Regions from separate parts of the Fictibacillus sp. S7 genome, predicted to be linked through region 2. Evidence: riboswitches for the same ligand, from Rfam matches in the RefSeq annotation. Region 2 holds a riboswitch; the other holds the start of a gene.
The links. A riboswitch is a leader RNA that binds a small molecule or an ion and turns the genes downstream of it on or off. The one in region 2 is predicted to bind S-adenosylmethionine.
Positions count from the first base shown of each region.

Region 1 (11,520 bases), 2.5 Mb from region 2:
AAAAGAGCGGCCTGAAGTACTGCAGAAAATGGCTCCTCATGTGTTTCAATTACTGGAAGCGGGCCAGCTGAAAATCAACATCGGAAAGAAATTTCGTCTAGATGAGGCAGCGGCAGCCCATGACTGGGTGGAAAGCAGGAAAAGCACTGGTAAAGTTCTGCTAATGGTAAATGAATAAATCAACATGTTCTGTAAGACCTTCTGTTTGTGAGACTCGATAATTTTTTACAAGATTTACGTTAAACAGACAGGATTTTCAGGTTTGTAAACGGAATAGTTAACGAGTGCATCTATTCACAGACTTAAACAGCCTGTTCAGGCAGAAAGGACGTGCGAAATTATGAAAGCGCTCTCTAACTTTTTTACCGCTCTCGTTCAACGGTTCTTACCGGATCCTTTTGTGTTTGCATTAATCCTTACAATCGTTCTTTTTCTCTCAGGAGTAATTTTCACCCATCATAGCCCTATTGATATGGTGGAGTTCTGGGGATCTGGATTCTGGAACCTCCTTGCCTTTGCCATGCAAATGAGCCTTGTCCTTGTTACCGGACATGCACTTGCGAGCTCCCCGCTTATTAAAAAGTGGATGGTCAAACTTGCTGGAGTAGCGAAAACTCCGGTACAGGGTGTGATTCTTGTTGTTGTAGGCTCCGGAATCGCCTGTTTCATCAACTGGGGTTTTGGATTGATTGTAGGGGCGTTGTTTGCAAAGGAAGTGGCCAAGCGTATACCGGGATCCGACTACCGGTTTCTGATTGCTTGTGCCTATATCGGGTTTCTTACCTGGCATGGAGGATTATCGGGGTCTGTTCCCCTTGTGGCTGCGACGCCGGGAAATCCAATGGAAAAAACGGCAGGACTGATTCCGCTCACTCATACCATTTTTACGAGCTATAATTTGTTTATTACTCTTGCGCTGCTTATCGTTCTGCCGATTATGGCCAAGATGATGATGCCAACAGGAAAAGATGTGATCGGGATTGATCCGAAGTTGTTAACAGAAGATGAGGTTTCTGCGGCTATCGCCACTGCTCCTGTTGATACGAAAAAAACATTTGCGGTTTCCATGGAAAACAGTCGGCTGCTGAGCTTGGTCATCTCGGTTCTCGGATATTCTTATATTGTTTATTACATAGTTCAAAACGGATTTAAAATCGATATAAATACTGTTAATTTACTGTTTTTCACGACCGGTCTCCTGCTGCATGGTACACCGCTTTCCTACATGAATGCTGTTTCCAATGCGGCAAAAGGTACCGCAGGCATTTTGATTCAATTTCCGTTTTATGCGGGTATTCAAGGGATGATGGAGCTTTCTGGACTGGGCGGAATGATTACCAATGCGTTTATTTCTATTTCCAATCCTTCAACCTTTCCGTTCTTTGCTTTTCTAAGCTCAGGATTTGTAAACTTTTTCGTTCCGTCAGGCGGCGGACATTGGGTGGTACAAGGTCCATTCATCATGCCTGCGGCCAAGGAGCTTGGCGTTGACTCTGGCGTTGCTGCCATGGCGATTGCCTACGGTGAAGCCTGGATGAACATGGCTCAGCCGTTTTGGGCGCTGCCCGCACTGGCGATCGCAGGGCTCGGGGCGAGGGACATTATGGGCTATTGTGTGACCACGCTCCTGGTTTCTGGTGTTATCTTTACGGTAGGTTTGTCGTTTTTTTAGTCATTTGCAAAGGGGGACTGCTGATGGAAGTTACTGCTTTTGACGGGATTGCTGCTCGGCTGAGGGCTGCCGGCTGTGTTTACGCGGAAGAAGAAGCACGGCTGTTGCTCTCTGCTGCAGTGTCTCCCGAAGAACTGGACAGAATGACAGAAAAGCGAGCAGAGGGAGTGCCTCTTGAGCATGTAATGGGTCATGCGGATTTTTGCGGATTTCGGATTGAGTTAGATTCTCATGTATTTGTTCCCCGCCGGCGTACCGAGTTTCTCGTACATCAGGCTGCAGAGATAATAAGGGCGGGAGATGCTGTGGTGGATCTTTGCTGCGGCTCAGGAGCGGTAGGGGCCGTACTTGCCGAGCTTAAGCCTGGGATCAGGCTTTACGCAACTGACATTGATCCTGCAGCTGTAATATGCGCGCGCCGGAATGTTAGCAAGGCGGACGGAAAGGTTTTTGAAGGGGACTTATATGAGCCGCTGCCAAAAGTCTTGCTTGGAAGCGTGAATGTTCTTGTGGTAAACGCCCCTTACGTTCCTACGAATGCAGTGTCATCTCTTCCGGCAGAAGCGCGTATGTATGAAGACCGGATAGCGCTGGATGGCGGCTTGGACGGACATGATATCCAGCGGAGGGCAACGATTGAAGCAGGATCCTGGCTCGCACCTGGAGGAAGTCTGCTCATGGAAACAAGCTCCCGCCAATCAGCAGAAACATGGCGGATTTTTCAGGAGCAGGGCCTGAGTTCAACAGTGGTCTGTTCCTCAGAGCTCCAAGCAACGGTGGTTATTGGCACCAAGTAAAAAAGCCGGATCAGCGCGTTTTAGCTGATCCCGGCTTTTCCCGTCTGGCGTCTTATCTTTTTGCTTTTCGGTAACCGGCTTTTTGGGCTTCTGCCTCTGAGCAAAACATGACCTCGGCTTTTGTTACATCATAAGATTGGCCGCCGGGAACATGGTAGATCATCGACTGCTTATTTCCTTTAATGTTGCATTTTCCTTTGGGTTTCTCATTTGAAGGGGGATTGGCAGGCTGTTTGTTTTCATTAGAAGATGGGCTCTTGGAATTTTCATGAAAACCGTCCTTCTGGGCATAGTTCTCGATGGACCAGATGCCAACCCCTTTTTGCTGGGCTTTTTCCTGTGTGGCGCGGAACTGGTCTACATATTTTGTATTGGGCGGATACACATAAGCGACCCGGGCCAGTCCTTTTTCCAAAAGCAGCTGGTTAAAGTTTTGTTTGCCAATCCATATGTAAGCAAGCAGTCTCCCATACTTGTCACGTTCGGAAATATCCAGCTCAACGCCTACTTTTTTACCGGTTAACTGTGTTTTTGTAAATTTTGAGCTCTCCGGACCGAATGGCTGAACACCAAGCCTTGGGTGTTTCGTTTCGGGAGTATCCACTAGCAGCATACGGACACGTTCTGTTTTTCCATTCTTGAATTTAACATCGAGTGTATCTCCATCTACTACATATGTGACAGTTGCTGGTGTGCCTTTAATCGAAGCGCTCTGCCCATCGGGACTGCTGCTCTCCTGAACCGGTGAGCATGCGGCAGCCAACACAGCTAGTAAACATACCATTGCTATACTGAGCAGCTTTTTAAGGGGATTTTTTTCCACGATCTTCTTTCTCTCCTCTATCTATGTATTGCCGATGATTTGTAAAATCACAAAAGTTATTATACTACGTTATTTACTCACAGAGTGTTTTTCAATAAAAAAAGCATCATGATCGATTAGATCGTGATGCGGTCTGTGGCTGACTGGCGGTTAAGCCAGTTCAATGTTTGGGCAAGAAGTTCATTAAAATGATGGATAGAAGAAAAGGTATGATTCGCTCCTTTAATGAGCTTCAATTCACTAGTTCCATGAATTCTATGGGAGCAGCTGTCATAGAACTGGGTGCAGTATACGCTTGGAATGTCTTTATCCTCTGTTCCATGGAGAAGTAAAATGTCACCTGTAAACTGTGCCAGCTCCTTCATGGGATGGTAGGATTGAAGGGAATGGAGAAAATCAGCTTTTAATGAATATCCCAGATGATCAACATACCCTTTTGTCGTTAAACTTTGGCATTCATCCTTTCCAATAATATTCACGATATCATCGTAGGGATTTCCTACCGAAGCCCAGAGAATCAGGTCTTTTACCCTCGGATCGACTGCCGCAGTCTGAACCGCCACGGCTCCTCCCAAACTATGGCCAAGGAGAATGATCTCCCTGGAATCGACGCAGGGCAGCTTTGAGGCATAATCAATAGCAGCCTGTGTCTGACTGATTAAATCTTGAAATGTATTTTCTCCATAGCTGCCTTCGCTTTCTCCACAGCCGGCATAGTCAAAACGCAAAACGACAAACTCGCTCGCGGAAAGCTGCTGGGCCGTTTTAACAAAGAGGCGGTCCACACCGATTCGGTTGCTTGTAAAACCATGGCAGATGATGACAATCGGCAATTTGGCCTGGAGAATTCCTAAAGTGTGCCGGGGATAATGAACGGTGGCGGTTAACTTGCAATCCTTCCATAGAAACCAACCTTGCTTTTCCATATGAACAACTCCTCAATTCTTTATAATTAACTAATCTTATCTTTTTAGTAGGAATTAAAGTTAAATAAAAACCCCTTCTTATAGAAACATAAGAAGGAGTTGAATGAACGAATCACGTCAACACATTTCTTATCTTTCAAGCCAGCAGCTTGTTGAAGTTGGCACAGTGCTCATAGGGGAGTCTGTTGCCGAGGCTTCACAGGGTCAATTCCCTCCGCCTCTCTGGATAAGAAGTATATCATTTTAATTTAATGTATGATATTTTTAATAGTTTGTCAATTGTATAAGATAAGTTGATTATAGAATATGAACCAATTCAAAAAAGGTATCAAAAATAATGCATTTGTCCCTGCCTTTTCTTCTGAGTATGTTGGCATTAAATCTTATATATTGTAAAATAATAACATAGTAAATTATTAGAATGATTAGGAAGAAGGTTAAGCGTGTTAGAAAAGATCAATCATCAGCTAGAGCGATTCATGCCACTCATTACCCCGGTCAGTGTACTCTTGGGCATGCTTTTGACACATGAGCTAAAAAACTTTCTGTTTCTCGTTCCGTGGATTTTTGCGTTTATGACATTTTCGGGCAGCCTTGGCTCAAATTTTACCCATTTGCGCAATACGTTGTCTCGTCCTGTCCCCATTTTTATTGGGTTGGCCATTCTGCACGTTTTTATGCCCTTGTGGGCCTGGGCAGTGGGACACATAGCGTTTCCCACGGATCCTTACACCATTACTGGACTGGTGCTTGCTATGGTCATTCCATGCGGAATCACGAGCAGCATGTGGGTTTCTATTTATAAAGGAAACAGCACCCTTGCTTTATCCATCATATTAATTGATACATTGTTATCGCCTCTTGTGGTTCCATACAGTCTTTCTCTCTTTGTCGGAGAGTCTGTAGCCATCAAGGTATGGCCAATGGTCAAGGACCTGCTGATTATGATTGTCATTCCTTCCATTGTGGGTATGATTCTAAATCACAAGACGAAGGGAAACATCAAATTGACGTTAGGAAAACGGATAGCCCCTATATCGAAAATTTGTATGGCAGTTGTAGTCGCGATTAATGCATCGGTGGCAGCTCCTTATCTGAAGCATGCGGATAAAAAACTGGTGTGGATTGGAATCATTGTCTTTTTCATTGCAGCCAGCGGATATTTAGTGTCTTTTTTAGTCAGTATTTTGCTGAAATATGATAAAGAAACAATGGTTTCCATGGTTTTCTGCGGTGGAATGAGAAACATCAGTGCGGGTTCAGTTATTGCCCTCACTTATTTTTCCCCTTTGACAGCCGTACCTGTCGTGATCGGGATGCTGTTTCAGCAGATCCTTGCATCGGTCTATGGTTTTGTTTTGTCTAAACATTTTGGAAGACAGATCCAGCATCATAACAATGAAAGCACATCGGCATAAAAAAAGGAGTCCCTAAGGCTCCTTTTTTGTCATTATTTTTCCTTTTTAACGGATAGGATGAAACGTACCAGCAGTGTTTCAAGCTGCTCATCCTTGATCTTTTTTCTGTTGAAATGCTGGTGAATGTGTTTTTTTAGCACTTCATTGCTCATCACCATTCTCCTTTCTTCTTTGTTTTACTGTGGTTTTCTTGTTTTTTTTAGTCAATCCCTGCCTGCTGTCGAAAGAAGGGGTAATATGTCTTATTCGATATATGTACGAAATTTGAATTTTTGTGATTATATTACCATTGTTGCTTGTTTATATTTCCGGATTTGAGGAGGTTGAAACCTTTTTAAAGAAAAAAGTGATAAAGGATTTTTATGCCTATTTAATCCCAAGATATTTTATTTTTTTCTACGATCTGGAAAAGTATCGGGATACACTCAGAGGGTTTTATATTAATTTGGAAGAGGAAGTTCCAGGTCCGCTTTTAAGGGACAGTGAAGATGTGATTCGCACGATTGAAAATATTGATGAAGTGATGGAACAGTATAAAGGCAACTATGAATGTTTTTATGAAAAATTTTGCGGATGGGAAAAAGGAAATGCAACCAAACAGGTTGTAGAGCACGTGTTTAAATCGTAGATGATTGATGCCGGTGATGATCACCGGCTTTTTTTGATGGAGTTTACAGGAACATATGTTCGTTTGATATTTTGATTATGTCACCTAACGTGGTTTTTGTCTACCATTTTTTTTTAAAACTGTTGAAAATTGAAGAACGATAAAACACGGAAATATGTGAATTCGTCAGGATTTTCGTTCTTCCGGGCAGTAAATATGCTATCATCAATTGTTGAAATGATAAAAGAAGAGGAGCCTGCTTTTCATGAACATTCTTGTTGCTGAAGACGATATCCATCTTGGAAAGTTAATTGTCCATATGCTCAAAAAAAATGACTATCATGTGGAGTGGGTGACCAATGGTGAGGATGCCTATGAGGCAGCTCTTGCCCGTGAGTTTGATATTCTGATTCTCGACTGGATGATGCCGGGACAAAACGGCCTGGACGTGTGCCGGCGATTGAGAAACGGGGGCTGCTCCCAGGCGATTTTAATGCTTACCGCAAAAGATGCGGTACAGGATCGGATCAATGGCCTGGATGCAGGTGCTGATGATTATTTGGTCAAGCCGTTCGAAATTGATGAACTTTTGGCCAGGCTTCGTGCACTTTCCAGAAGAAACTTTGCTCCCATTGTTGAAGAAAAGGTTGTGATCTTTGATATTGTTTTGAATCGGACCAGTTATAAAGTGAACTCCTCCAAGCGGGAAATTCAACTGACACCAAGAGAATTTCAGTTGTTTGATCTGCTTGTCCGCAATAAAGGGCAAGTTCTTCCACGGGAAACCATTTTGGACAGGGTATGGGGAATTGATGCCGATGTTTCTGCTAAAACGGTGGATGCTACAGTAAAATTGCTTCGTAAAAAGTTGGTAAAGCTGACGAAAAAGGAAGTCATTGAAAGTGTCCGCGGGGTGGGATATCGTCTTGAAAATTAATTTCATCGCCCGCTGGAACCCCTTAAGAAATTTGAATTTAATCAGCCGGACACAATGGCGGCTGACCATGATTTATACGGGAATTCTTATGCTGTTTTTGATCTTGTTTATGGTGATTGTATATTTTTTGATGTACGGTGTAATCGTCAACAACCAGGAGACCCAGTTGAAGAAACTTGTGGATCAGGAAGTTACGGTCATCAAGGAAAAACTGATAAAGGGGAAAAAACCCTCCATTCAGAATTTTGTCATGCTGTCGGATGAACAGTTTTTCTATTATGTGGTCGATGCGAAAGGGAAGCTTTTGACGGGGGATGAGCTCTATCACAAGCTCCGTCCGAAGCTTTACCGAAAGCTTGAAGGATGGAACCCGGATCCGAATGAGATTAAATACGAGAAATTGAATGTCACTTATTATGTGCCTTGGGAAGAAAGCCCGAACAACCGGCACATCGACTTGATGATGGCTGGAAGAAAAATTTACAAGGGCAATGAGTTTATAGGTATTTTATATGTAGGTAAAAGTATTTCCAACCGGGTGGAATTGTTTGACCGTCTTTTAAATATTTTTGCGGTCCTACTTGTTGTTTTTGCTTTTGTTGCCTTTTTTACCAGCTATTTTATGTCCCGAAGAGCGATGTCTCCCATTTCTCGCTCCTATACGAAACAGCGCCAGTTTGCCGCAGATGCCTCTCACGAGCTCAGAACGCCTTTGAGTGTGTTGCTTTCTTCCATCAATGCACTGGAAATGGAAAAGAAATTAAACGAAGATGAATTTTCACATTCTGTTCTTTCCAATATGAAATATGAAGTAAAGCGCATGATTAAGCTTGTCGGGGATTTGCTTACGCTTGCCCGCTCGGATGCGGAAAATACCGAATTGGTAAAAGAGGTATTTGATTTTCAAGAGCTGTCGGAAAAGGTCATAAAATCCATTGAAACCCTTGCCGCCGAAAAGCGTATAACATTAAAGATGAATGTGCAGAACCGGCTGTTTGTGTACGGAAACAGGGAACGGCTGGATCAGCTGCTTTATATCCTGCTTGAAAACGCCATAAAGTATTCTCCGGAGGGAGCGGAAGTCCAACTGGATTCGAAAATGGAACGTAAAGAAAAATTAAAATTTCTTGTTATTTCGGTTGAAGATGAGGGAATAGGGATACAGCCGGAAGAACGCGCTCATATTTTCGAACGGTTTTACAGAACAGAAAAATCCCGCTCAAAACAATTCGGGGGACACGGGCTGGGGCTTGCGATCGCCAAATGGATTGTCGATTCTCACGGCGGATGGATCCATGTTAGGAGCAAGCAAGGCAAAGGAAGCGTTTTTACAATTAAAATTCCGCAATAATAAGCGAAAAGGACGGGTAAACGAGCCTATTTTAAGAAAAAATAAACAAAAATAAAATTAAATCTTCGCTTTTCATCATATTTTCACTTTTGCTATTTATAATAAAATAGACTAAAATTTACAGGTGCGATTATTCACAGCTGCAACAAACGATCTAAGAAGACCTACTGTTTATAGAGGTACTAGAAGAGGTGAAAGAATTGAAGGGTATTTTAAAAGCTGGCCAAAATGTTGTTCAAAAGCATATTGGTTTTTTCCTTTTAGCTGTTATTCTTTTTTGGCTAAAAACGTATACAGGCTATCTCGTTGAATTCAATCTTGGTATAGAAAATAAAATGCAGAAATTTTTGCTGCTGATCAATCCGATCAGTTCAGCCATTTTCTTTTTCGGATTAGCGCTGTTTGCAAAGGGCAGGAGAGCGTATATATGGACCATTGTACTTAATTTCTTCCTATCCTTTGTTTTGTATGCAAATATTGTGTATTACCGTTTCTTTAATGATTTTATTACGATGCCTACGCTTACCCAAACGAAAAACTTTGGGGACCTTGGCGGCAGCATCTGGGAACTGCTTAAGCCGTATGATCCGCTTTATTTTATTGACACGATCATTTTGGCTGTACTGCTGTTCGCAAAGTTTATCAAACCGGAACCTGTACGCATGGCCCGCCGCAAGGTTCAAGTGGTCCTGGTATCGGCGATTGCATTGCTAGTCATTAATATCGGACTTGCAGAAACAGATCGTCCTCAGCTGCTGACAAGAACGTTTGACCGCAACTACCTGGTTAAATATTTGGGAACATACAATTATGTCCTTTATGATGCAATCCAGAGCATGCGTATTTCAGCTCAGAAAGCATCTGCGGATTCCAGTGATATGGGAGACGTACTGAATTATAAAGATGCGAACTATGCTAAGCCAAATCCGAAATACTTTGCGAAAGCAAAAGGCATGAACGTGATTTATATCCATCTGGAGTCATTCCAGAATTTCCTGATCAACTATAAATTAAACGGCCAGGAAGTTACACCGTATTTAAATTCATTTACAAAAGATAAGAATACATTGTACTTTGATAACTTTTTCCACCAAACCGGACAAGGTAAAACATCAGATGCAGAATTTATGCTTGAAAACTCCATTTATGGACTTCCGCAAGGCTCTGTATTTACGACAAATGGAAATAACACATTCCAGGCTGCGCCTGCGATTTTAGGACAAAAAGGATATACATCTGCGGTATTCCACGGGAATTACAAAACATTCTGGAACCGGGACGAGACATATAAATCATTTGGCTATGATAAGTTTTTTGATGCCAGCCATTATGATATGAATGATGAAGATGTAGTCAACTATGGACTTAAGGATAAACCATTCTTTAATGAATCGATTCCATTGCTAAAAACATTGAAGCAGCCGTTTTATACCAAGTTCATTACATTGTCCAACCACTTCCCGTATCCAATCGATGAAAAAGAAGCATCCATTGGACCTGATAATACAGGAGACGGTTCTGTTGACCGCTACTTCCAGACCGCGCGTTATCTGGATGAGGGTGTAAAGAGCTTTATTGACCAGCTAAAAGCTTCCGGTCTTTATGATAACTCTGTGATTGTCATGTATGGTGACCATTATGGTATTTCTGAAAACCATAACGAAGCTATGGCGAAAGTATTAAACAAAGAAGAAATGACGCCATATGACAATGCCCAGCTGCAGCGTGTGCCGTTAATGATTCATGTCCCAGGCATGAAGGGCGGGGTGCAGCATCAATATGGCGGACAAATTGACCTTCTTCCAACATTGCTCCACCTTCTCGGAATCGATACAAAAGAGTATGTTCAGTTTGGTACCGACTTAATGTCCAAACAGCATCAGCAGGTTGTTCCTTTCCGTAACGGAAGCTTTGTGAGTCCGAAGGTTACGGCCATTAACGGCAAATACTTTGACAGTAAAACGGGAGAACCCGTGAAAAAAGATAAAGAAATTCAAAAAGAACAGGAATTTACTGAAAATGCGCTTTCGCTGTCTGACAAAGTGGTGTATGGTGACTTGCTTCGATTCTACACACCGCGTGACTTTAAGCCAGTAGATCGTTCGAAGTATGACTACAATAACCGTGACCAGAACAGCAGCAAAGCGAAATCAGAAGATCAGCCAAAGCAGGAAGATACATCTGCAGCGGAACAAAAACAAGAACAGCAATAACTGGAAAAAGCATTGCCTTTGTGGCAATGCTTTTTTTGTTTTATGCGGTTTTGGGAAGCGGTGCGGACACGACTTTTCTTTTTCGCCGGATATTGCCGACAAGATAGGCCCCTCCTGGAAGCAATGAAACCAGTTTAATAAGGCCCATGGAAAGAATAAGAGTAATGAAAAAGAGTGAAAATACCTGAAGATAGGTTTGTTCGAATAGTTGAGCCGTATAGGAAGCGAGGTACCGCTGCACTTGCCAATGAACCAGGTAAATGCCAAAGGAATAGTTGCTTATAAGATTAATGATTCGGCTTCCTGGCAAACGCTGTCCCCAGGCGAGAATAAACAGGCTGACAGCCACCGTTAACGGAAACAAGTCAAGGCGTTTGGAGCCTACTCCTGTATATCCCGCTTTGAAAAAAATATAAACAAGAGCCAGGCTTAACCCTACACCGGCAATAGTCAGGTACCGGTATTGTTGGAGCTTTACTGCCACTGTTTTATAATGCTTGCCAATGGCGTAGGCCACGGCAAAATAAGCAAACCAGGCGGTAAAAGGCACCTTTAAATACGACAGATTTTCTTTGATGCTACGATGTGATCCTTCCATGAATTGGAAGTGGAGGCTCATCACAATCAAACTGACAGGCAGCAGCCAGGAGACCGGAATCTTATACTTCGTCACCAAATAATGCAGGGCGTAAAACTGAAAAATAATGAGCACAAAATATCCTTCGTAATTTCCGAGAAGGTTTTTTTGAATCATCAATCCGATATCAACAGCTGGA
Region 1 is NZ_QJKL01000001.1:3,929,234-3,940,753, forward strand. Features, by position in the region: gene DMO16_RS20055 (quinone oxidoreductase family protein) at 1-178, shown strand, start outside; gene DMO16_RS20060 (TIGR00366 family protein) at 341-1,672, shown strand; gene DMO16_RS20065 (putative protein N(5)-glutamine methyltransferase) at 1,696-2,469, shown strand; gene DMO16_RS20070 (thermonuclease family protein) at 2,522-3,292, opposite strand; gene DMO16_RS20075 (alpha/beta hydrolase family protein) at 3,409-4,218, opposite strand; SAM riboswitch class I at 4,345-4,451, opposite strand; gene DMO16_RS20080 (bile acid:sodium symporter family protein) at 4,662-5,636, shown strand; gene DMO16_RS20085 (CDP-glycerol glycerophosphotransferase family protein) at 5,983-6,264, shown strand; gene DMO16_RS20090 (response regulator transcription factor) at 6,509-7,180, shown strand; gene DMO16_RS20095 (sensor histidine kinase) at 7,170-8,531, shown strand; gene DMO16_RS20100 (LTA synthase family protein) at 8,732-10,744, shown strand; gene DMO16_RS20105 (acyltransferase family protein) at 10,785-11,520, opposite strand, start outside.
Region 1: it holds a riboswitch for S-adenosylmethionine, as region 2 does, so the genes downstream of both, DMO16_RS20075 (alpha/beta hydrolase family protein) here and mtnW (2,3-diketo-5-methylthiopentyl-1-phosphate enolase) in region 2, are expected to answer to the same signal.

Region 2 (11,520 bases):
TGCGGGAGATGAACGGTTTTATCAAAAAAACTGCCCGGATTATGCCCCCGATTTTGTGGAGACTGTATTCCAGGACGGAATTCACTATATCGTCTGTAACAACCTTCAAACCCTGCTGTGGCTCGGCAATCAGCTTGCCTTTGAGCTGCATATTCCTTTCCGGAAAAACGGAACTGCCTATCCCTCAGAAATTGTTATGGATTTGGATCCGCCTTCAAGAGATGATTTTATTTTATCCGTGGAAGCAGCCCTGTTGATCCAGGAAGTGTGTGACAGGCTGAAATTGAAAACATTCATCAAAACAAGCGGCAACAAAGGACTGCAGGTTTATATCCCCTTGCCCGAGGCTCGATTCACATTTGATGACACAAGAAAGTTCACCCACTTTCTTGCTCAATATTTAATTACTAAGGAACCCCAGTGGTTTACCATTGAACGACTTAAAAAAAACAGAGGAAACAAATGCTACATCGATTTTATCCAGCATGCCGAAGGAAAAACAATCATTGCTCCCTACTCGGTGAGAGGCAACGAAGAAGCATTGGTGGCAACCCCTATCCACTGGCAAGAACTCACTCGTGATCTTCGGCCAGAAGCCTTCCCCTTGCCCATCATCCATCGGCGGGTCCTGGAAAACGGAGATCCGTTTGAAGAATTTGAAAAAGCAAAAACCAGCCAGCCGTTTGGTCCTGTTTTGGATTGGCTGAACGAACAGGGCTTATAAAATAACAGCTCGGCGCTGATCCGGAGCTGTTTTTTATTATATCGATCCCTGCTTTTGAGCTGTTTTTGCTTTACAGGACTGCCGTTCGATCAGACGGTAAGGAACTGCGACTCGCATGGGTTTTTGATCCGGATTTGAAATCAGATCCATTAAGCACACCGCGGCTTCGTAACCGAGCTGGAAAATGTTGATATCCACTGACGTAAGGCCCGGAGTAGAAAAAGCGGCGAGCATGACATTGTTAAAACTGACAACTGAAATATCATCCGGTACTGAAAGCTGCATCTCATTTAGTGTTCTGAGGACCCCAAAAGCCATCAAATCATCCATGACGAGCAACGCCGTTGGAGGCTCATCCAGCGCCAACAACTTTCTGATCGCTTCCTGTCCCCCTTTTTCCAGAAATTCCTCATGGATGATATAGTCCTCACGATAAGGAAGCTGATGGCTTCGTAGTGACTTCTCATAGCCGAGCAACCGGTCAATCGTCACAACCAGTCGTGAGCTCCCTCCTACAAAACCAATTTTTTCATGCCCCAGAGAAATAAGATAGTCCGCTACATCTCTTGATGCCTGAAAATTATCATTGTCAATATGCGTAATGGATTGTTCGTTTTTCAATGGCTTTCCTACAAGAGCAAACGGAAATTTTTTCTCGATCAGATAGTTCATTACTTGGTCATCCACACTTGAATAAAGCAAAAGGATTCCGTCTACCCTTCCGCCTTGAACCATTCGCACGACACCATCATAAATTTCTTCTTCCGTTTTTCCCGTTGACATGTAAAGTGCATATTCCTTTTCATGAACGATCGTACTGATTCCGCGGATCACTTCCGGAAAGAACGGATTCTGAAAAGCTTTGTCAGCAGACCCAGGCAAGACCAGACCAATGGCCTGGGAGGATCGGTTGGCGAGGCTTCTTGCATTGAAATTAGGGTGATACCCCAAATGGTCCATCGCTTCCCTTACTCTCCGTTTCGTTTTTTCAGAAATTCTTGGATTATTGGCTATGACCCGTGAAACAGTGGACGGAGCCACATTTGCCAGTTTAGCGACATCTTTAATGGTAGCGGTCATTGTTATCCTCCTTCCGTCTGTTGTATGTTCTATTTTAATCAAAGGAACGGAAAAAGAACAGCAGACTCCAGTAAAAGCATATTCTTCCTGCTTCCAAATGCGGTATACTACATACAAATTCCATTTTGATTCCAGACGTATTAAGGAGGGAAAATGTGCTAAAAGAAGCTTTGTATCATCGCCCCAAAAACAATTTTGCCTATGCCTATGACGAACAGACCCTTCATATCCGCCTTCGCACCAAAAAGAACGACATCGGGTCCGTACAACTGATTTATGGCGATCCCTACGAATGGAAAGACGGAAACTGGCTGCTAAAGAAAGAACTTATGATAAAAACAGGTTCGGATGTGTATTTTGATTATTACCTGGCTTCCGTACGTCCCGGGTTCCGAAGAATGAGGTACGGCTTCGAGCTCAGCGACGGAAACGAAACATTCGTTTTTACAGAAAAAGGGGTTTTCGAATCAGCACCAACGAATGACATCGCACCCTATTTTTGCTTTCCCTTCCTGCATCCAGTGGACGTTTTTAAGGCTCCCGACTGGGTAAAAAACACGGTCTGGTATCAAATCTTTCCCGAGCGGTTTGCCAATGGCACCTCCTCCAATGACCCGGAGGGGACGCTGGCCTGGGGTTCCTCCGAGCCCACTCCCGCCAACTTTTTCGGAGGAGACTTTCTAGGCGTCCTGCAGCATCTTGACCATCTTTCGTCTCTTGGCATAAGCGGTATTTATTTCACTCCAATTTTTAAAGCAACTTCCAATCACAAATATGATACCATCGATTATTTAGAAATTGATCCACAGTTCGGAACCAAGGAAGATTTTCGGCAGCTGGTTGATGCATGCCATGAAAAAGGCATAAAAGTCATGCTGGACGCCGTTTTTAATCACAGCGGCTTTTACTTTGTCCCATTTCAGGATGTGCTCGTCCACCAGGAGTACTCAAATTATAAGAATTGGTTCCATATCAGGGAATATCCTGTCGTCACTGATCCATTACCGAACTATGACACTTTTGCGTTTGAAAAAACCATGCCAAAGCTAAATACTGCAAATCCTGAGGTCAAAAATTACTTATTAAATGTTGCGAGGTACTGGATCGATGAATTTAATATTGACGGCTGGCGGCTTGATGTAGCCAATGAAGTTGACCATCAATTTTGGCGTGAGTTTCGAAGAACTGTAAAAAGCATCAAAGCGGACGCCTATATTCTTGGCGAGATTTGGCATGATGCCCTGCCATGGCTTCAGGGCGACCAGTTTGATGCGATCATGAACTATCCTTTTTCATCACTGGCCCTGGATTATATTGCCCGCTCCAACATCAATGCGCTGGAATTCACCAAAAAGATATCCGGCATCTTACACTCCTACCCTGAAAATGTAAATGAGGTGATGTTTAACCTGCTGGGTTCACATGACACCGAACGGGTTTTGACTGTAACCGGAGGAAATACAAAAAAGGTTATGCAGCTGTTTGTGCTGCTTCTTTCCTTCCCCGGAACACCCTGCATTTATTATGGTGACGAAATCGGCATGACAGGCGGACGGGACCCGGGCTGCAGGAAATGCATGGAATGGAATCCGGAGGCCCAAAATCATGAATTGTTTGCAGGTCTTCAAAAGTTAATCCGCCTGAAAAAGGAAGTTCCATCGTTCAGTGCTAAAAGCCCCATTTCTTTTCTTACCTCCGAAGACACTCCTGATCTGCTGACCTATGTAAAAGCTGCCGGTGATGAAAAGCTGCTGTTCGCGTTTAATACCTCATCAAGTGAGCTTACGCTGAATCCTGCTCTCTTTGGGTCAGCGGAACCATTGATCAATATCTGGACCAACGAAGCATTAAAATCCGATGAGGCAAGGGTGGAACCTGATGATTTTCTGATAATCAAATGGAAAGCAAACTAAAAAAAGACCGCGGAAGGCGACTCCGCGGCTTTTTCAATCAAGAATGTTGATATTGTATGTGCCAAGCCAGGTTTCGATCTGGGCCAGGTGGGCCATCAGCTGCGGCCCGGTCATCAACTGGCCAAACCACGGGACCTTGAATGCTTCTCCATTGCTATCAATGATATCCTGAACTTTTTCTTTCTTAATCAGCTCCAGAAGTGGAGAAGACGGTTTGTCGATTATGGATTGAAGCCATTCCTTCACACTCAGTGTATAATTCGGATTATGTGTTTTCGGGTAAGGGCTTTTCTTACGGTAGAGTACGTCTTCCGGAAGCAGGCCTTCAAGGGCCTTTCGAAGAAGTCCCTTTTCCCTTCCCTGAAGCATTTTCATTTCCCAAGGGATGTTCCATGCATATTCTACGATGCGATGGTCAGCAAACGGAACACGCACTTCCAGGGATGCCCCCATGCTCATGCGGTCTTTCCGGTCCAGCAACGTGGTCATGAACCAAATCATGTTCAAATAGAAGATTTCCCGGCGCTTTGCTTCTACTCCTGATTCGCCTTCAAGCCTCGGCATTTCTTTCAGTGACTCTTCATAACGCTGTTTTACATAAGATGATAAATTCAGTTTATTCTTCCAGTGCTCATGCAAAAGATTTTCCCGTTCGGCTGTCGAGCTCATCCAGGGGAAAAGCGGCCGGTTCATGACCTCCGGCTTGTGAAACCAGGGATACCCGCCGAAGATTTCATCCGCACATTCTCCGGAAAGTGCAACGGTTGATTGTTCTTTGATCAGCCTGCAAAACCAGATCAGCGAAGAATCTACATCTGCCATTCCCGGCAGGTCTCTTACCATGACGGCTTCCTTCAGGTGATTGACGAGCAGGTCAGTATCGATAATGCAGCTGTGATGAACAGAACCCGTGGCTTCCACCATTTTCTCGATCCATGGGCCATCGGCATTCGGCTGAAAATCACTCGCTTTGAAGTATTTATCATTATCTACATAATCAATACTGAAGGTATGAAGGGGACCCCTGTTTTCCCGTTTAAAATGATTGGCAGCAATAGCCGAAATGGCACTGGAATCCAGACCGCCGGATAAAAAGGTGCAAACCGGTACATCTGCTACAAGCTGCCGTTCAACAGCATCGGTAACCAGGTCTTTGACATTGGACACTGTTTCATCCAAGGAATGCGAATGCTTTTCACTTTTCACGTTCCAGTACCGCCATATCTTCTCACCTGAGCGGTCGAATTTCAACGCATGGCCTGGCCGGAGTTCATTGGTTCCTTTAAACACACCGTGACCCGGGGTTCTGGAAGGTCCGAGTCCGAAAACCTCCTGCAATCCTTCTCGTTCCACTTCCGCTTTTACCTCCGGATGAGCAAGAATGGCCTTCAATTCGGAACCGAACAACAAACGACCGCCCGATAATAAATAAAACAACGGTTTCACGCCAAGACGGTCACGGGCCATAAACAAAGTTTCTCTTTTGGCATCCCAGATGGCAAAAGCAAATATACCGTTAAAATGGTCGATGCACGCTTCTCCCCATTCGATATACGAGATTAATAACACCTCGGTGTCTGAATGGCCTTCAAAACGATATCCTTTTTTCAGCAATTCTTTCCGCAAATCTTCCGTATTGTAGAGTTCCCCGTTATAGCAAATGGTGAAGGTCGCCTCTTTCGCTTCTCGGGTCATCGGCTGCGCGCCGCCCTCCAGATCCACTACAGCCAGCCTCGCATGGCCAAATCCAACGTGTGTCTGACTCCAAACATTCAACGCATCCGGTCCCCGTTTGGAAAGGGTCGCCGCCATTTTTATCAAGGTTTTATTTTCATGTGAAATGTTGCGCTGCCAGTCAATCCATCCCGTTATTCCACACACCATTATCACCCTTTCTCGAACTGAGCTGATTTCTCCAGACATAAACGCCCAATACTTACTTTATGCAGCGAAGGAATAATGGTTCATTTTTTCAAGGATTGAAAACCTGTCAAACTACCATATATAATAGATACAATACTAGTGAACGCAGGTGAAGCTATGCCACAGTCCAAAGCATTCCGATTCGGTTATGCGATTCTATTGATCTTTCTAATTATTCTAACCGGAACTAAGATTCATTTTGTTTTCCGCCCGCTCGTAGTTCTTGTCCAGACTCTTTTTTTTCCGTTCTTGCTGGCGGGGGTACTGTATTACTTGTTCAGGCCGATCGTTAACTTTCTTCATAAACGAAAGGTGCCAAGGTCCCTTTCGATATTACTTATTTATTTAGCGGCCATTGGATTGTTTGTTCTGCTCTCCTATGCCGTTGGCCCTGTTCTGCAGCGCCAGATCAACAGTTTGATCCATAATACACCGGGACTGATCGATGCGATCCGGGGGAAAGTGGTAGAGCTGCAAAACAATGAATGGGTAAACCGTATTCTTGAAAACAGCCAGTTCAGCGTCAATGACATTTCGGATAAGGTAACAAACTATCTGTCCAAAAGTGCTTCGATGATCGGAACAAGTGTGACAAACTTTATCGGTGTGCTCACGAACATTATCATGGTGTTTGTTACCGTTCCTTTTATCCTCTACTACATGCTGAAGGAAGGGGAAAAAGCACCAAAGATGGTCCTTCGTCTTCTTCAGCCGACACAGCGAAAAAACGGCACAAAAATTTTGGCCGACATGGATATGGCACTGAGCTCTTATATTCAGGGCCAGATTTTGGTCAGTATATGTGTGGGAATTCTTTTGTATATCGGTTATCTGATTATCGGGATTGACTACTCATTGCTGCTCACGGTCATCGCCATGTTTACGAACGTCATTCCTTTTCTGGGGCCGATCATCGGGGTAATTCCTGCATTGATTGTGGCGGTCATTGATTCACCATTCATGATTGTTAAAGTGCTCATTGTTATGGTCATTGCACAACAGATTGAAGGAAATATCATTTCTCCGCAAGTGATGGGGAAAAAGCTTGATATCCATCCTTTGACCATTATTTCCATACTCCTTGTTTCAGGCTCCCTTGGCGGCCTTTTGGGTCTTATTCTTGCTGTTCCTGTCTATGCCGTGCTGAAGGTTATCGTTCTTCACACCTACAGCCTGATCAAGCTTCGTAAAGAACAATCGATTGAACAGGACAAAAAAATTATTTCCTAATACAAATGACGTGCTGAAATCAGCACGTCATTTGCTGTTGCTCTGCGGCACTCACCGCTTTTTTCTCCAAACAAATCATACACCATGCCCCTTCTTTTATGATGGGTCTGGTTTCTTCGATTTTGAATCCGCTTTGAACATGCGATGCTTTGCTTTGTTTTTCAATGACTAAGGTTTCAACATTGGACCTGGCCAGTTTCAGTCCCAGTGTCAAACCGGCAACTCCCCCGCCAATGATAACCACCTGATATACCATTCTCTTCCTACACCACCTTTATGACAATAACTACCACCATCCCACCCTGTATAAACCTTAAAAAAAGTATAAAAAAAACTGCCACAAAAGGTTTCCTTCCTTCATGGCAGCATGTCGTTTTATTTTGCGGGGGCTTCCTGTTTGTCGTAAATCGGAACCCAGCCTTCTTTGGATTTAAAGATTCGGACTGCCACCACTTGGCGGTCGTCCATCAATGTAAAGTAATGGCGGTAATTTTCAGGAACGGAAATCAGGTCGCCCGGCTCTAGTTCTACATCAAAAAAACGGCCTTCCGGACCTTCAATGGCAAAAATACCATGTCCGCTAACAATAAACCGTACTTCATCATCGGAATGATGATGTTCGGCCAAAAAGTTCTGCAGTAGCTCATCAAGATTTGGTGTATCCGGGGACAATGAGATAACATCCTCGGTCACGTATCCTCTGCGCTTGGATAGTTCATCGATTTCACTTCTGAACACCTGGATCACTTCTGCCTTTTCCTCATCGGATAACGAATAGTTTTCTTTCAGATGAGACGGCAGCTTTGCAATATCCCAGTTTTCATAGATTACACCCTGGCTTTCCAAATAACCGCTTACTTTGTCCAGCTCTTCCACTCGTTCATTATTATCATGAAAACGTAATTGTGCCATATTGGCATCCCCCTTTAAATTATTTTTTGGCTTTAAAATGCATACTGAGGCTGAAGCAATCTCATTTTGACGTGGTAGGAAAAAAGGAACTCCAATGCCTCAAGATATTTTTTGGCTTCAAATCCATTTTTACCCCATACTGTAACTCCGTGATTTCTGATCAGAACGGCTTTTGTATCTTGAGTAATGGCTTCAGCAAAACGTTCTGCAAGAACAGACAAATCTGCCGGATTCTCAATGATCGGCACAGTAAAGGATCCATCTTCTTCCCAGATGTTAATTGCCTTGATCAATTCCTGCCCACGGAAGGTGATTTCCCCCTGATCGCCATACAGCTCGGAAATAATATTGTTATCGACAGTATGAATATGCAAGCAACACCCCGCATCGGTATGCTGATACACTTTTGCATGCAAACCGGTTTCAGCTGAAGCACGCAGATGGGTTTCTTCTACGGAATTGCCCGAAACATCCACCAAAACAAAATCTTCATTTGTTCGTTTCCGTTTATCCTTGCCGCTTGCAGTCACCAAAAAAGTAATGGGATCGCCACTAACCTTGATGGACAAATTTCCACTTGTACCCGGAAACCAGTCCCGTGAAGCCAGTTCATCCTTAACATCAGCCAGCTCTTTCCACAATTCCCCCAATGATCTCAAATGCTCACTTCCTTTATTTGCAGATACGAAATAATGTCATAAAACGTAGTGAAAGGTTCAAAAGCAATGTTTTCCTGTTCACACTTCTCTTTCAAAAAGTCCCTTGCAAACACCTTGTCTGCCATTTTGGCAGCCTGTAAATCGGTGATGGAATCTCCGATCACGATTTTTCTGTACGAAGCGGAATCAAAGCTTCTTAAGATAGCCGGTTTGCAGCATCCGCAATCATTGCTGCACTGACTGTCACAGCTGTGCGGCCAAAGAATTTCGATGGTCTCTCCTGCAAACGAACTGCCATTGCAATAGATCTGTTCCTCGTCCACTATATTTTTAAGAATCGGATAAACAAAAAAATCAATTCCTCCGCTTACCACGTACAATGGGATGCTCTGGTCTTTCGTATACTGAACAAATTCTTCAAATCCATCCCTGATTTTTGCTGTGGAAAGAACGTACTGAATGATTTCCTCTTTTTGGCTGGAAGGAATAAGAGAAAAGAGCTGTCCGACTCCTCCCCTGATGGATACTTCCTGATTCAGTATTTTATCCTTGATCGGCTCCCATCCTTCGGGAGCAAAGTTTTTCATGATGTCAATGATGTTGTCTTTTTCGGTAATGGTTCCGTCAAAATCACAAAAGATAATCCGTTCTCTGCTCATGATTTCACCAGACCGCCCCATAGATTCAATGCGGCTTTCAGCGGATCGCTCTCCTCGCTGATCTGCTCCAGCGATTTGTTAAGCAGCAAGCCATCAATCGCATCGCGGAACGCTTTTCCTCCGGCAACGGCTCCTCCTGGATGCCCGTGAACTCCGCCGCCGGCATTAATAATGCTGTCGATGCCAAAGTCCTGAAGCAAAAGAGGGGTCAATCCCGGATGAATTCCGGCTGACGGCACTGGGAAAGCACCTTTCCAGTTTATATGCTTTTCTGTCAGCTCTGCAGCGATGCCAACAGCGTCTTCTTTCCTGAGGGCTACGCTGCCATATGGCGACGGAAACAGCACCAAGTCCGCTCCAGCAAGCCGAAGCAGCTTCCCTAAAAGAAGCCGGTTGGAAATGCCATAAAACTCGGATGGTGTCAGTGCACCTGAAACGGCCGGGTGAGCCATGATGGGCAGATTAATTTCAGGATCCTCTGCCAGGCTTTGCAGCACATCCAGTCCGTAGGCAAAAACATTGAGCAACAGGGCGCTTGCCCCGAGCTCGGCTGCACGTTTCGCTTTGTCTTTTAATTCAAATGTCCGTCCCGTTAAATTAACGGCATACAGTGTTTTATGGCCAGTCTCCTCTTCCGTTTCGGCCAGTACTTGTTTGGCTGTTTTAATACGTTCTTCAAATGGGGTCCGCGGATTATCGAACAGGATTTCATCATCCTTGACCAAATCAACGCCGCCAAGTGCCTGTTCTCTCAGCTGATGTTTAAAGTAGTCCATATCTCTGCCGATCACAGCCTTGAAAATGCTCATGAGCAGCGGACGTTCATAAACTCCGAGCTGATTTCGAATCCCATCAATTCCAAAGGATGGCCCTGGAAATTCGCTGCTTAAGTCTTCCGAAAATTCCAGATCGATAAGTTTTACCTCGCCATCCAGTGAAAGCTTTCCAAAAACGGTGGTTAAGATCGCTGGAAGGTCAGGAGAAAAGTTTGCAGCAGGATAAGAGATTTTCAGAAGTGCCTGTTTTCTGGGCGAACCAAAGTATTGGTTTACCCGTGCATCTTCCGGCAATTCAATGATCTCTGCCACACTGCCTTTATGATTTTTAAGCTGCTCCTTTTGCAGATCCGGAAGATCGGTCCAGGAGCCGACGGTTAACCCCAGCGCAATTCCTTCCGCTTTTTTTTCAAAATTTCCTTTAGGATCATGAACAAGATAGGTCGCAGTTACTGATGCCATGATGTATCCCTCCAAAACATTAATTCACACGAAAAAACCTCTTCCCGAGGGAAGAGGCATTATAGACATAAGGATGCCGCTTCCTCTCATCTCCCAGCATGCGCTGCAAGATTTAGCACCGTGTAAATCCTTAGGATAACCGGTTGCCGGGCTTCATCGGGCTAGTCCCTCCACCTGCTCTTGATAAGAGAAAATGTTCATATTACTTCGAATGTTAGAATTACTTGTGATTATGACAGGTTATAAAAAATCTGTCAATCCAATTATAGCTTAGAAAATATTTAATGCGCGGATTCGATCTGCCGCTTCTTTCAAGCGCTCTTCATCCGTAAGAAGGCCCACTCTTACATAGCCTTCTCCCTCTTTGCCAAATCCGATGCCCGGAGCGACCACAACATGTGCCTCATTCAGCAAGTAATCTGCAAAACTCTCTGAAGTATGTCCTTCAGGCACGGGAAGCCAGCAGAAAAAGGACCCTCTGGGTGCCTTAACATCCCACCCGAGTTCCTGCAACCCTGAAATAAAAACATTTCTTCGCTTTTCGTACATGTCGGCAAGCTCCCTGACACAATCCTGCGCCCCAAGCAATGCCTTTGCCGCTGCTTCCTGTACCGCCGGAAACAGGCTGACATAAAAATGATCCTGAAGCAGATTAATGCTTTCTATCACACTCTCATTTCCAATCGCAAAACCGACTCTCCAGCCTGCCATATTATACGTTTTACTCAATGTATAAATCTCAATTCCCTGTTCTTTGGCACCATGCGTCTGCAAATAACTGACGGGCTTTTCTCCATCAAACCCAATGGCTCCGTAGGCAAAGTCATGAACGACCAGAATATCATGCTTTTTGGCAAAGTCCACGGTTTCCTTGAAAAATTGCGGAGTGGCAACACCTGCTGTTGGATTGTTTGGATAGTTGAGGAACATTAATTTGGCACGGTCGGCCGTTTCTTTATCAATTTCGTTATAGTCGACAAGAAAGTCATTTTCCTCTTTCAGCGCCATCATGCTCATTTCTGCTTCCGCCATGGCGACGCCTGACCAATAATCCGGATAACCCGGATCCGGAACTAAAGCAGTATCTCCTTTGTTCAGAAAACACTGTGCAACTTCTACGAGACCAGCTTTTCCGCCAAACAGCACAGCCACTTCTTTTTTGGGATCAACCTCTACCCCAAA
Region 2 is NZ_QJKL01000001.1:1,454,352-1,465,871, forward strand. Features, by position in the region: gene ligD (non-homologous end-joining DNA ligase) at 1-724, shown strand, start outside; gene DMO16_RS07405 (LacI family DNA-binding transcriptional regulator) at 761-1,804, opposite strand; gene DMO16_RS07410 (glycoside hydrolase family 13 protein) at 1,960-3,717, shown strand; gene asnB (asparagine synthase (glutamine-hydrolyzing)) at 3,751-5,601, opposite strand; gene DMO16_RS07420 (AI-2E family transporter) at 5,758-6,870, shown strand; gene DMO16_RS07425 (FAD-dependent oxidoreductase) at 6,890-7,126, opposite strand; gene DMO16_RS07430 (1,2-dihydroxy-3-keto-5-methylthiopentene dioxygenase) at 7,246-7,782, opposite strand; gene DMO16_RS07435 (methylthioribulose 1-phosphate dehydratase) at 7,815-8,441, opposite strand; gene DMO16_RS07440 (2-hydroxy-3-keto-5-methylthiopentenyl-1-phosphate phosphatase) at 8,438-9,100, opposite strand; gene mtnW (2,3-diketo-5-methylthiopentyl-1-phosphate enolase) at 9,097-10,338, opposite strand; SAM riboswitch class I at 10,422-10,528, opposite strand; gene DMO16_RS07450 (pyridoxal phosphate-dependent aminotransferase) at 10,609-11,520, opposite strand, start outside.